Regions from separate parts of the Sporosarcina saromensis genome, predicted to be linked through region 2. Evidence: riboswitches for the same ligand, from Rfam matches in the RefSeq annotation. Region 2 holds a riboswitch; the other holds the start of a gene.
The links. A riboswitch is a leader RNA that binds a small molecule or an ion and turns the genes downstream of it on or off. The one in region 2 is predicted to bind thiamine pyrophosphate.
Positions count from the first base shown of each region.

Region 1: another riboswitch for thiamine pyrophosphate. It lies ahead of thiM (hydroxyethylthiazole kinase); the one in region 2 lies ahead of ACVHUV_RS08210 (3-oxoacyl-ACP reductase).

Region 1 covers NZ_CM142738.1:935,004-940,922, reverse strand. The annotation lists gene ACVHUV_RS04575 (alpha/beta hydrolase) at 1-67, opposite strand, end outside; gene ACVHUV_RS04570 (DUF3238 domain-containing protein) at 300-1,496, opposite strand; TPP riboswitch at 1,745-1,963, shown strand; gene thiM (hydroxyethylthiazole kinase) at 2,041-2,799, shown strand; gene thiD (bifunctional hydroxymethylpyrimidine kinase/phosphomethylpyrimidine kinase) at 2,796-3,626, shown strand; gene thiE (thiamine phosphate synthase) at 3,652-4,272, shown strand; gene thiW (energy coupling factor transporter S component ThiW) at 4,269-4,775, shown strand; gene ACVHUV_RS04545 (histidine phosphatase family protein) at 5,107-5,688, opposite strand; gene ACVHUV_RS04540 (alpha/beta hydrolase) at 5,830-5,919, opposite strand, start outside.
Region 2 covers NZ_CM142738.1:1,648,062-1,653,980, forward strand. The annotation lists gene ACVHUV_RS08195 (hypothetical protein) at 53-1,348, shown strand; gene ACVHUV_RS08200 (hypothetical protein) at 1,691-1,903, opposite strand; gene ACVHUV_RS08205 (hypothetical protein) at 2,905-3,054, shown strand; TPP riboswitch at 3,485-3,585, shown strand; gene ACVHUV_RS08210 (3-oxoacyl-ACP reductase) at 3,720-4,472, shown strand; gene ACVHUV_RS08215 (LLM class flavin-dependent oxidoreductase) at 4,491-5,807, shown strand.

The DNA of each region.
Region 1 (5,919 bases), 710 kb from region 2:
TACCACCTGTTCCGTGCAATAGCAACAATGTCCGTTTAGATGTTCCTTGTTCAAAGACGTGCTTCATCATGCTCCCCCCTTTCGATTTACTTCTCGTACATGAAACGGTATGATCTACGCTTCCAATTGGTCGAGGAACTGCTCATAGTGAGCTATCCACTGCAAAATTCAGCCTAGTAGCATTCGTTTCTTGTTAGTACCGCTTACCATTATCTCGAATTAAGATATCTTGAATTAAAGATAAATGTACCAAAGATATTCTAAGTTGTCAAAAATGTTGATTGATTTCAGCAGAATGATTACTCAAAGTTTGAACAACGCCAATAGTGATAGGCAATTGCATCCGACATGAAGGCAAGTCCTCTACTTTCAACTTGTAACACTGGCTTCCAAGCTTCCCCTCTCCCCTTCATCAAGTAAATTTCATGATGGGGTGCTGGGTCAAAATAGCCGCACATATCGAACGTTCCATGCCGTTTAAACACTGCAGACACTTCATAGTCAATGAGTGGCGCTGTTGTCAATGGATTGCCTACTGCATGTTCGAGAAGAAATCCGGATTCTCCTTTTTTGTGATCTTTGCGTTGCAGCGTAATCCCGTCTGAAGAAGCTCGTGCTTTTTCCCGGAAGTTTTTTAAATGGTCATATGCAATTGACGGACCTACCTCTTTTGTAAACGTCAGCGGTTCACCTTTTTCATCGTACGCGAGCTCAATATCGACACGCGTACGAAAACCATCGCCATTCGGATCAAAGTCACGGGCGTCTCCTTTGAAATAATGATTGGGTGACAACAAATTTGGATTCCGTACCCATTCCTCTGCAAGAAACGTTGTATAACGTAATTTCCATCGATCTATAGGATGCAACGTCTTTTCCCTTTCATTCACTGGCTGTAAAAGCTCTCGCGGCTTGCCGATCCACTTGACGGTCGAAAATGTTTCAATAGCAGCTTCCTTACGTGATGAATTGGGATGCAGCGAACCAAACACATTAGACAAAACCGATTTAACGGATGTCAAACGCTCCTCTGATTTTTCAAGCGGACGTCTTGCTCGAATCATATAGTCGTATGATTCGTCCATGTCAATATCCCGGTCGATGTACCAATTTGTGTTGACCATCTTTACAAATTTTCCATTCCGATAAATGCCGTATTCTTCTATGTCCTTCATACCTTCCCATGACAAGGCGATTTGCGTTTTCGCTACGATTGTCGTCATGACAAGAGATTGCAAGGGATTCTCGACGTTCTTTTCTTCAGCAAAAGCAGACGTTTGCAATGCAATGACATCGACGACTTGATTATCCTCAACACGTTCTACCATGTAATGATAGAATTTACCATGTTTGAAATCCCCGTCTTGAAATTCCGGCACGGTTCCTTCATAGACATGTTCACCATCTTTATACACGTTGTAAAAACCTCCGACATCATTCCATGTGAATGAAATCAAATCATGTTCATGCTTTACAGACTGTATTTCAAATAACATGTTTGCGCCTCCCTTTACCTCTATTTTGGGGAACTTTCAACATCGCTAAACATAACGTACCAATCAATTGAACAGCTTATGCGAAAGTGAACGATCTATCCATTAACGATTGTGCGTCCCAGTCACTATCCGCGTACATGGCGTATGCTTATATGCATCAACATGCTTGAATGTACCCATTACTATTTCCTTGCCCTTCTTGCGAATCTGCGAAACTATGTTATAGTAATTTTGAAAACAAATCGTAAAATTGCCACTAGGGGTGCCTTATGCACGTGTGTAAATTTGCAAAACACTCGTACCGATTTCATGTTCACTATGCGTATATCATGGTGAAACATTAAAAATCGGACAGAGCTGATAGCAAATGAAACATGCAATGCGCTAGGCTGAGACGTGTATGAATACGCGGACCCTTTGAACCTGATCTGGTTGATACCAGCGGAGGGAAGTGGGTGCGCAACTTCTATCCATTGAATTTGCAAGCCGCTTCTTGACGCCCTGTCAGGAGCGGCTTTTTTGCATATATGGAGGCATGTTGACGATGTATTTACAAAAACTACGAGATGAAAAACCGTTGATTCATTGCATTACGAATATTGTTGTTGCGAATTTCCAAGCGAATGGCTTGCTTGCACTAGGAGCTTCCCCTGTCATGGCGGATGCGGTTGAAGAAGCAGCGGATATGGCGGCTGTTTCATCAGCTGTCGTATTGAATATCGGTACGCTTAAAGCGGTCAGTGTCGAGGCGATGTGCCTTGCTGGGGAGCGTGCGGCGGCTAATGGCATTCCGGTCATCCTCGATCCAGTCGGTGCTGGAGCGACCTCATTCCGAAAAGCCGCTGTCCTATCGATTTTAGAGAAAGTTCCTGTGTCCCTTATTCGTTGCAACGCTGGGGAACTTGCAGCAATTGCAGGAATTGATTGGCAAGCAAAAGGGGTTGATGCAGGAGATGGAGAGGCAGATTTGGAACAGCTCGCGCTTGAAGTGGCGACGCGATACAGCTGTCTTGTTGCAGTGACCGGTGTTGAGGATCTTGTTACAGACGGCAAAAGGGTCGTGCGAATTGCTGGGGGCCATTCACTTATGACACGTGTCACAGGCGTAGGTTGCCTGTTAAGTGCGGTCGTTGCTGCATTTGTTGCAGTGGCAGACGATCACAAGTTGGAAGCAGCGGAAAACGCTTTGGCTATTTATAAAAGAGCAGGTGAACAGGCAGCGGCACTATCTACTGGACCAGGAGACTTTGCTGTGAATTTATTGAACGCACTTTATGCAATAACAGAGGAGGATTTGAGATGACTTCAGTAGCTTTGACAATTGCAGGTTCAGATAGTGGCGGGGGGGCTGGTATACAGGCAGATTTGAAGACGTTCCAAGAGCTTGGTGTATTCGGGACGTCCGCGTTAACGGCTGTTACTGCACAAAATACGTTAGGCGTACACGGTGTCTACCCGATTGAGGCGGCAGGTGTAACTGCTCAAATACAAGCTGTGTTGGACGATTTTTCAGTAGGAGCCGTGAAGACAGGGATGCTATTTTCAGCAGACATTATTGAGGCGGTAGCAGTTTCATTAAGGCACAATGGCTGCCCACCCCTCGTGATTGATCCAGTGATGATCGCAAAAGGTGGCGCATCTTTACTTAAAGATGAAGCCGTTACTGCTTTGAAAGCACATTTACTTCCTCTTGCTACTCTCGTCACGCCGAATATTCCGGAAGCGGAAGTGCTTGCGGATATGACGATTCAGTCGACAGCTGATTACGAAGAAGCAGCGAACCGGATTCTTAGTTCAGGGGCAAAAGCGGTCATTTTAAAAGGCGGACATAGCAATGATGCGCAGTTTGCGGAAGACTTTTTCTTCGGGGCAGACGGCTATTCATTCACGTTAAAATCAGAACGGATTGCTACAAAAGATACGCATGGTACGGGTTGCACGTTTTCTGCCGCAATTACTGCATTCATTGCGCAAGGAAAAAGTTTGCAGGAAGCAGTGCGTGAAGCGAAGGTATTTATTCAAGCGGCCATATCGGATGGCTTACAATTAGGCGGAGGTCACGGGCCAACGAATCACTGGGCATATAATCGATTGAAGCAGGATGCAAAGGAGGTTGTCATAATTGAATAAAGAGCAACTGGCACTTTATTTCATAATGGGTTCGACGAATACAGGAACGCAGGACCCTCTACATGTGCTCGAGTGCGCTTTGCGTGGCGGCATTACTTGCTTTCAGTTACGAGAAAAAGGGCCGGGTGCGAAAAGAGGCGAAGCATTGCTGGAATTTGCTCGACAATGCCAAGAGTTGTGCAAGGAATATAGTGTTCCGTTCATCGTGAACGATGATGTGGACCTTGCTTTAGCACTTGATGCAGACGGGGTACATGTTGGGCAAGAAGATGAACAGGCAGCGATTGTTCGCAAACGGCTTGGCATTGGGAAAATACTTGGCGTGTCTGCACATACGTCGGATGAAGTGCTAGCCGCAATTGAAGCGGGTGCTGATTACATCGGAATGGGCCCTGTCTACACGACCACTTCAAAACCGGACGCAAAACCGGTAGCTGGCACGCAGTTCATTCAGACGACAAGGTCTGTTTACCCTGATTTACCGATTGTCGGCATCGGCGGCATTACTGTCGATAATTTTGCACCTGTGTTTGCTGCGGGCGCAAACGGGGTTTCGGTCATTTCATCAATTGCTGGAGCAACGGATGTCTATGCGGCGACTAAAGCGTTTGCTGAATCTATAGAGAAAGAAGGGGTTCCTTTATGAACACGCGAAAAATGGTTATCATGACGATGTTTGTTGCGATAGCAGTTGCCGGCTCGACATTCGTTTCATTCCCCGCAGGCATAGCACGCGCGTATCCAGTCCAGCATGCGGTGAACGTAGTTGCAGCCATTCTGTTAGGTCCAATTCCCGCAGTTGTTATTGCATTTTTGACGGGACTTATTCGAGTATTGACTGGCACAGGGTCATTACTCGCATTCCCCGGTGGCATGATCGGTGCGTTATTGGCAGGTCTATTTTATAAACAGTTTGGTAAAGCGTGGCTCGCTGGGATTGGTGAAGTGATTGGTACAGGCGTGATTGCGTCACTTTTGGCAGTACCTTATGCGAAGATTTTAATGGGTACAACGGTCACTGCCTTCTTTTTCGTCCCCCCATTTATGGTTTCAACGGTGAGTGGCGCGGCGCTTGGGCTAATTCTTGTTGTCCGGCTGCAGCAAACTTCAGCGTGGCATAAAATCGAAAGTGTCGGTGGGCGATTGTAAGAATACGTTTGGTCAGAGGAATTTAGTTCAAGTGTGAGCGTGGTTCTAAAGTCCCGATATGGTGATAACTTTAGTTATCCGATCGATAACTTTGTGAACTTGATTGATAACTCATGGTATCCGATCGATAACTTTGTGAACTCGATTGATAAGCGAGCCTATTCAATCGATAACTTTTTGAGTCGTAAAAACCGCTCCAGCGATTAGGCGAGGAGCGGTATATGATTTTAGGGAAGCTATTATCGCCAACAATGGTAGCTAGAGGGATGGTATCCAGTTGTACGGTCGGCAAGTATGTAACTTCGACGACTCTCTTTTTGATGCGTTCATTTCATTCAAAAACATGGTCGGATGAATGAGACTCTTCTAGAAGTTCTTCCCGCCAAATTCGCTCTACGTTTGCACCCACTTCAGTTACATGCACCCGGTACACATCGGGATTCGTCAGTGCCTGCCATTCTGCAAATCCGACGTGCTCGTCATAACATCTTAAGAGGAGCGTCATCAGATTTCCATGTGTAACGAGCACCGTTTTGGAGCCATCTGGCAACTCTTCGACCACATTACATACACGCTCCATCGCTTCGTGTGATGACTCGCCACCTTCATATTTCAAATGGACATCGAGAAATGAATCCTCTAATTTTAACAACCAATCCTCAAAATCATACGAACTCAACGTCCGTTCCGCCAATCGACTATCCTCTTCGAAGTACAATCCTTTCCGCTCCGCTAAAGGTTCAGCTGTCATGCGCGCTCGGACAAAAGGACTTGTAACGATACGGTCCACTTCTACCTCATCAAAAAATGCTGCCAGCTTCTCCGCCTGTACAATTCCTTCCGCTGTCAAATCTGCATGCGGTGATTGACCTTCAGCTGAACAATGTCTAACAATATAAATCACTTTTTCCACTTCAAGCACCTCCTACTCATTAAGTTCCCTTGCTAGATGAAAAGAAACCTTCCTTTCACAAAACATATTTGTGGTGATTCCGTTTGATGCTGTGTAAAAGAATAAACCAGTTCCCCCGACTTGCATGGAGGAACTGGTCGTTCATTTCATATAACGATCGAGAAAATGCCCCATTTTCTTTCGATACGTGTCACCTGCTAGTGCATACGCTTCACCATGATTGGCGTTGGC
Region 2 (5,919 bases):
TTAAGCTTACTGGTAAAATTGGATTATCGGAGTTAAGAAAGTAGGTAATGTCATGTACAGAGTAGCGGTTGTTGGTCCAAATCAATCGGTCGACAGGATTCTTACGTTGGCAAGAGAGATTGAAAAAGAATTAGAGTTCGTTCCGTATATTTATTCAAAAACGAACGAAGTAAAAGACTTCATACTGAATCCAGACATACCGGTGGACTTTTGGCTGTTTTCAGGCTATATCCCTTATCAAATTGCAGTCAATTCGACGGGGACGAACGAAAATTTTGTGTTTATCGATTCAAGTGAATTGAGTATTTATAAGGGAATCTTGAAACTTTCCAATGAGATTGGTAAAATTCCGCAACGGATTAGCGTAGATATGGTTTCATCGTTTCATTTTGATGAAGAATTTACCCAGTTGGAAAAGGACCTGGGGAAGGCATTTATTAAGAAATTCGATGTCGAGATTGAGGCGGAGGAATTGTTAGATTTTCATTACGGGTTATGGAAGCGGAATGAAATAGAAGTGGCGTTAACATGCTATCCGACTGTCTATGAAAGTTTGCGGGAAGCAGGTGTACCGGCATATTGGCTATCACCTTCACGCAATGAGATCTACCAGACTATCCGGATGTTCTTTGAAAAGATTAAAACATCATACTACAAAGACACACAAATCAGTGTCAAAATGATTGAAATCGTGAAGTATGGTGTAATAAAGGAAAAAATGAAGGAATCCTATCAACTGGAATACTTGGAGTTGCATTTAAAGAAAACACTTATACAGCTGTGTGAAACATTAGATGGTTTGCTTATTGAACAAGGAAATGGGCGGTATGTGATCTTTAGTACAAGAGGAGCAGTGGAGCGGAAAATCGGGACATTGAAGGAAAAAGTGGATCATCTATCACTTGAAGCGGACTCGACTGTTGCTGTCGGAATTGGCTTTGGTCAAACCGTCTTTACGGCCGAGGTAAATGCAAACCGTGCCGTTCGGGAGTCGAAGGAAAAAGGGAAGCAGGAAATTATCATTATTCAAGAAGATGGCACGATGATTGATGCAGCGGGGAAGGATGAACAGCTTGTCTATTCTTACCGTACGGACGATAATGAATTCGTGAAGAAACTACAAGAAGGAAAAATCAGCGTTAAGACATTTAAACGAATTGAATCGCTTATTCGGAAAATGGATTGGGCCCATTTCACAACGAAGGATCTGGCGATCCACTTGAACATGAGTGAGCGGAATGCCCAGCGGATCGTTTCCGATTTATGCAAAGTGGATTTAGCTGTATGCGTTGGGGAAGAATCACATTATTCGCGGGGAAGACCGGTGAAAGTGTACCAGTTGACATAATAAACGGCACAACATCCTAACATTTTGCGTAGAAATTGGTCATTTTTTTCACACTTAAAACAGGTGCCTGTGTAAGGCTGAATTCAGTTAATTCACTACAATTTCATATACATAAAATCTGGATGTTGTAGGTATCACGTTTCTTATGATTGCTTGTATAACCATTCAAATTGCTTGAATTAACGTGATTGTTTCTGGCACAGGCACCGTCAAAATTCAAAAAAATCATTCCATCAAAATTGCCGAGGCTGCGTATTTTACAGTATGAGAGTCACGATGGTATCCCGATAGGGCGGGATAGGACACACACACGAAAAATCAATGCGGCGTCTTTGGACCCATTCATTCGGTTTTCGGATCGAAGAGCAGCAAGCTGCCGAACAGACCGACGCCGAAAGTCACCATCCCGCCACAGATAAAGCCGAATCCGACCATCGTTGTTATGCTGGATATAGTGAAACCGCTTTCGAATACACCTAACGAAAAGATGATAAAGCCCAGAACAAGTTCGAGTGTTGCTAGTCGTTTCATAAAATATAGGAAATTAATTTGCATCATGATTCCTCCTTACTCGTTCACCGTTTTGACATATTTTCAGTATACGCGTGAGATGATTGTCTTGTAAATGTATTTTGATAATTTTTTAAAAACCGGTGCCTGTGCATGGTTGAATTTAGTTAATTCACTACAATTGTATATATATATAACTTCGGAATGTCTTCGTTGGTTGTTTCTTTGTATACTTATTAAAATTGGTTGAATTAACATGAATGTTTCTTGCACAGCGTTTAATGTGAAATAAGTCAAGTGCCATGTTGTTGCTATTTTTACGCACGCAAAACCAAGCTTCAGAATGGTATTTTTTTGAAACTCAACAATCACAGAACACTCTATAAGGGCATCTTTCCTTAGCGGGAAAGGTCTTACATTTTCATTCCACAGGGATACATCCTATTAAATCCAAACTCTGTTCTTTCACGTTTTATCCGTATTTGTGGAACAAGACCTAAAACAGGTGCCTGTGCAAGGTTGAATTCAGTTAATTCACTACAATTGCATATACATAAAATCTGGATGTTGTATGTATCACGTTTCTTATGATTGCTTGTATAACCATTCAAATTACTTGAATTAACGTGATTGTTTCTGGCACAGGCACCGTCAAAAGTATTAGTATTAAAGTATAAGGCAGTGGTGGCGGGAAAAGTACTCTATAAATGAGAATCAGATGATGGTATACTATAAGTAGAGAATAAGATGTGAATCAAATTAATCCGATAGAGAGCGCGTATAGGAGAAGGGCAGCCACTGCTGCTCTTCTTTTTTCGGCCAACTTTGTTCTTAAAAACGGGTACCTGTGTCAGGTTAAATTTAGTTAATTCATGACAATTGTGTATACAAGAATGTCGTGGTTGTAGTGTTTATTAGTAAAGTTCCTACACCTGCAATCAGTACGCGAATAAAGGTAAATGGTATACTACATTTAAATAATGCGCATTCTATTTGATGAATAGATTCTCTTTTAAAGTCGTGAAAAAAAAAAGTAGGTGAACAAAGTGGGAAAATATCAATTGGATTATAAAGGTCAATCGGCTGTGACTAAATATCATGAAAAAAACAAGCCTGTTAAGTTTGATAAAAAGCAGCATCTTGAAAAGTTACGTACAGAGTATTTGAATAAAAAGCAAAAACAAACAGATCAATAATTGGAGCGAAAGAGGCTGGGACATAACATAAAAAAACTGCATTATGGCTAATTCGCCTTTTAATGCAGTTTTTAATATTTTTCCAGTGTTTCTTTTCAAATTCTTTAGTGAGTCGGAGCGGAAAAAGGCCGACTCCTGCGGGATTGTAGCGCGAATGTTGAGACCCCGCAGGCAGCGCAGCGGACGAGGAGGCTCAAGCGCGCCCCGCGGAAAGCGTGCCTTTTGGAGCGCAGAGGAACGGTCTATTTAGAGTTTTGTCCCAGCGTCTTTATTTGAGCTCCTTTATTGAATGACCGTTTGGAAGGACAACATGTTAGGTAATAAATGGTCCGGTTGTAATCAATCATACAGTATGATATGGTTTAGGGTGAAAACCAATAAGAATAGTAGAAATGGCAGCAATCGTTATACAAAACCTTAAAAACTTAATAGGATGCACTAGGGGTGTTATTTAACTGAGATGAGTAGAAACTCAAACCCTTTGAACCTGATCTAGTTGATGCTAGCGTAGGAAAGTGTGAACATTCATACATATGAAGAGGGATGACTCTGTCTTTTTCTTAGTGTGTCATATTTGTTTTACGCAACTTTCCTTTTGGAAGGTTGCGTATTTTTTTTTGCTGCCATTTGCCTATTCAACTATTACATGTTTAGGAGCTGTTGAAATGACAAAGGTCGTGTTGGTAACAGGAAGTAGTCAAGGATTAGGGGCAACGATCGCAAGGACATTGGCAAGCCAAGGATTTCGGGTCGTCATTAATTACAATAAAAGCAAAGAGGCAGCCGACAAGATGGCTTTTGAGATTGGAAAAGATCATGCGATTGCGATTCAAGCGGATGTCACCAATCGTGCAGAAGTAGAGCGCATGGTGGAAAAGGCAACGGCATACTTCGGGCAAATTGATGTGGTCGTCAATAATGCATTAATCGATTTCAAATTTGATCCAGTCAAGCAGAAGCCGTTTAGTGAACTATCTTGGGAAGATTATCAGGGACAGTTGGATGGGACGTTAAAAGCAGCATTTAACGTCATTCAAAGTGTCATTCCTCAATTTATTGAACGACAAAATGGAAGTATTATCAATATCGGAACGAATCTGTTTCAGAATCCTGTCGTTCCTTATCATGAATACACGACAGCGAAAGCCGGATTGATCGGTTTTACACGCAATATCGCTGCCGAGTTAGGGGCATACGGTATAAAAGCGAATGTCGTTTCAGGGGGCTTATTGAAAACAACGAATGCGAGTGCTGTTACAACGCCGGAAGTATTTGAATTAATTGCGAACGCTACGCCGTTGAAAAAAGTGACAACCCCTCAAGACGTTGCAAATATGGTCGCTTTTTTGTCTTCAGACCATGCGAGCGGCATTACAGGGCAGAATTATACCGTCGATGGCGGCTTAACAATGAATTGACAAATGGGGGTGTGGAGAGTGACTGAACAAAAAGGGAAACAATTGAACTTAGGTGTTTTGCTGTATGGGTGCGGGCACCACCAAGCTGCTTGGCTCATGCCTGACTCAAGTGTTGAACGCATTGGTGAGATTTCCTATTATCAAGACTTGGCCAAGTTGGCGGAAAGGGGCTTGCTTGACGTCGTATTCTTTGCGGATAATCAATCTTTTGCAGGAAAGAGTTCCAGTGAATTGCCGGCATTTTGGTTTGATCCGCTCATCAATTTAACAGCCATCTCCCAAGTGACAGACCATGTCGGGTTAGTTCCGACGATTTCAAGCACTTTTTCCAATCCGTTTACAGCTTCCCGCCAGCTTTTGAGTTTAGACCATATTACTAAAGGTCGTGTAGGTTGGAATCTTGTTACGTCAATGACTGATGTTGAGGCGCAAAATCATAACATGGATCAACTGCCCTCGCATGATGAACGGTATGAAAAGGCAGATGAATTTGCTGTGTTAATGAATAAATTATTTCTTTCATGGGACAGTGAAGCATTTTTGCATCAACGTGAAGAGAAAAAGTTGATCAATCCTGCAAATATCTCGCCATTCCATCATGAAGGCACCTATTTTAAAGTGTGTGGACCGTCCACTACGCCGAAAAGCCCTCAAGGTAAACCGGTGGCGATGCAGGCAGGGGCGTCCAAACAAGGCATTGCATTAGCCGCAAAACATGCTGATGCCGTTTACTCAGTGTCATGGAATCTTAAGCAAGCCAAAAGATTTCGGGACAAATTAAATGAGCAAGTGAAACAAAGCGGGAACAACAGACATATTAAAGTGTTTCCGGGCTTAGTCACCTATGTGGGGGAGAGCCGTGAAGAGGCTTTTGCCAAGAAAGCCGCAATAGATGTGAAACTTCCTATTGAAACAGCTTTAAAACAGCTGAGCATGTTTATCCGGCAAGACTGTTCCGATTGGGCATTGGATGAAAAGGTTCCTCCATTGCCGCCTGTCGAAGAATTTACTGGGCCAGTCGGCCGGTACGAGACGATACTGGAAATTATTCATGATACAAACCCGACAGTAAGGGAGCTGTTGGGGTATCTGAATGCTGGTGGGGGACATTTCACGCTCATCGGCACACCGGAAGAGATTGTCGATCAGATGGAGCTTTGGTTTAAAGAAGGGGTGGCGGATGGATTTAATCTTATGCCGCCGACATTGCCCGGTAGTTTAGAAGACTTTGTTGAATTAATTGTGCCGGAGTTGCAAAAGAGAGGTATTTACAAAAACGATTATGAAGGTCATACGTTACGTGAATATTTAGGGCTTGAAAACAGGTGCTTGTGATAGCGTGAATTCAGTCAATTCACTACGATTGCGTAAATGTAAATTCAGAATATTGTAGGTGTACTGTATGTTATGCTTGCTTGTATACCCATTCAAAGTGCTTGTCTCTGTC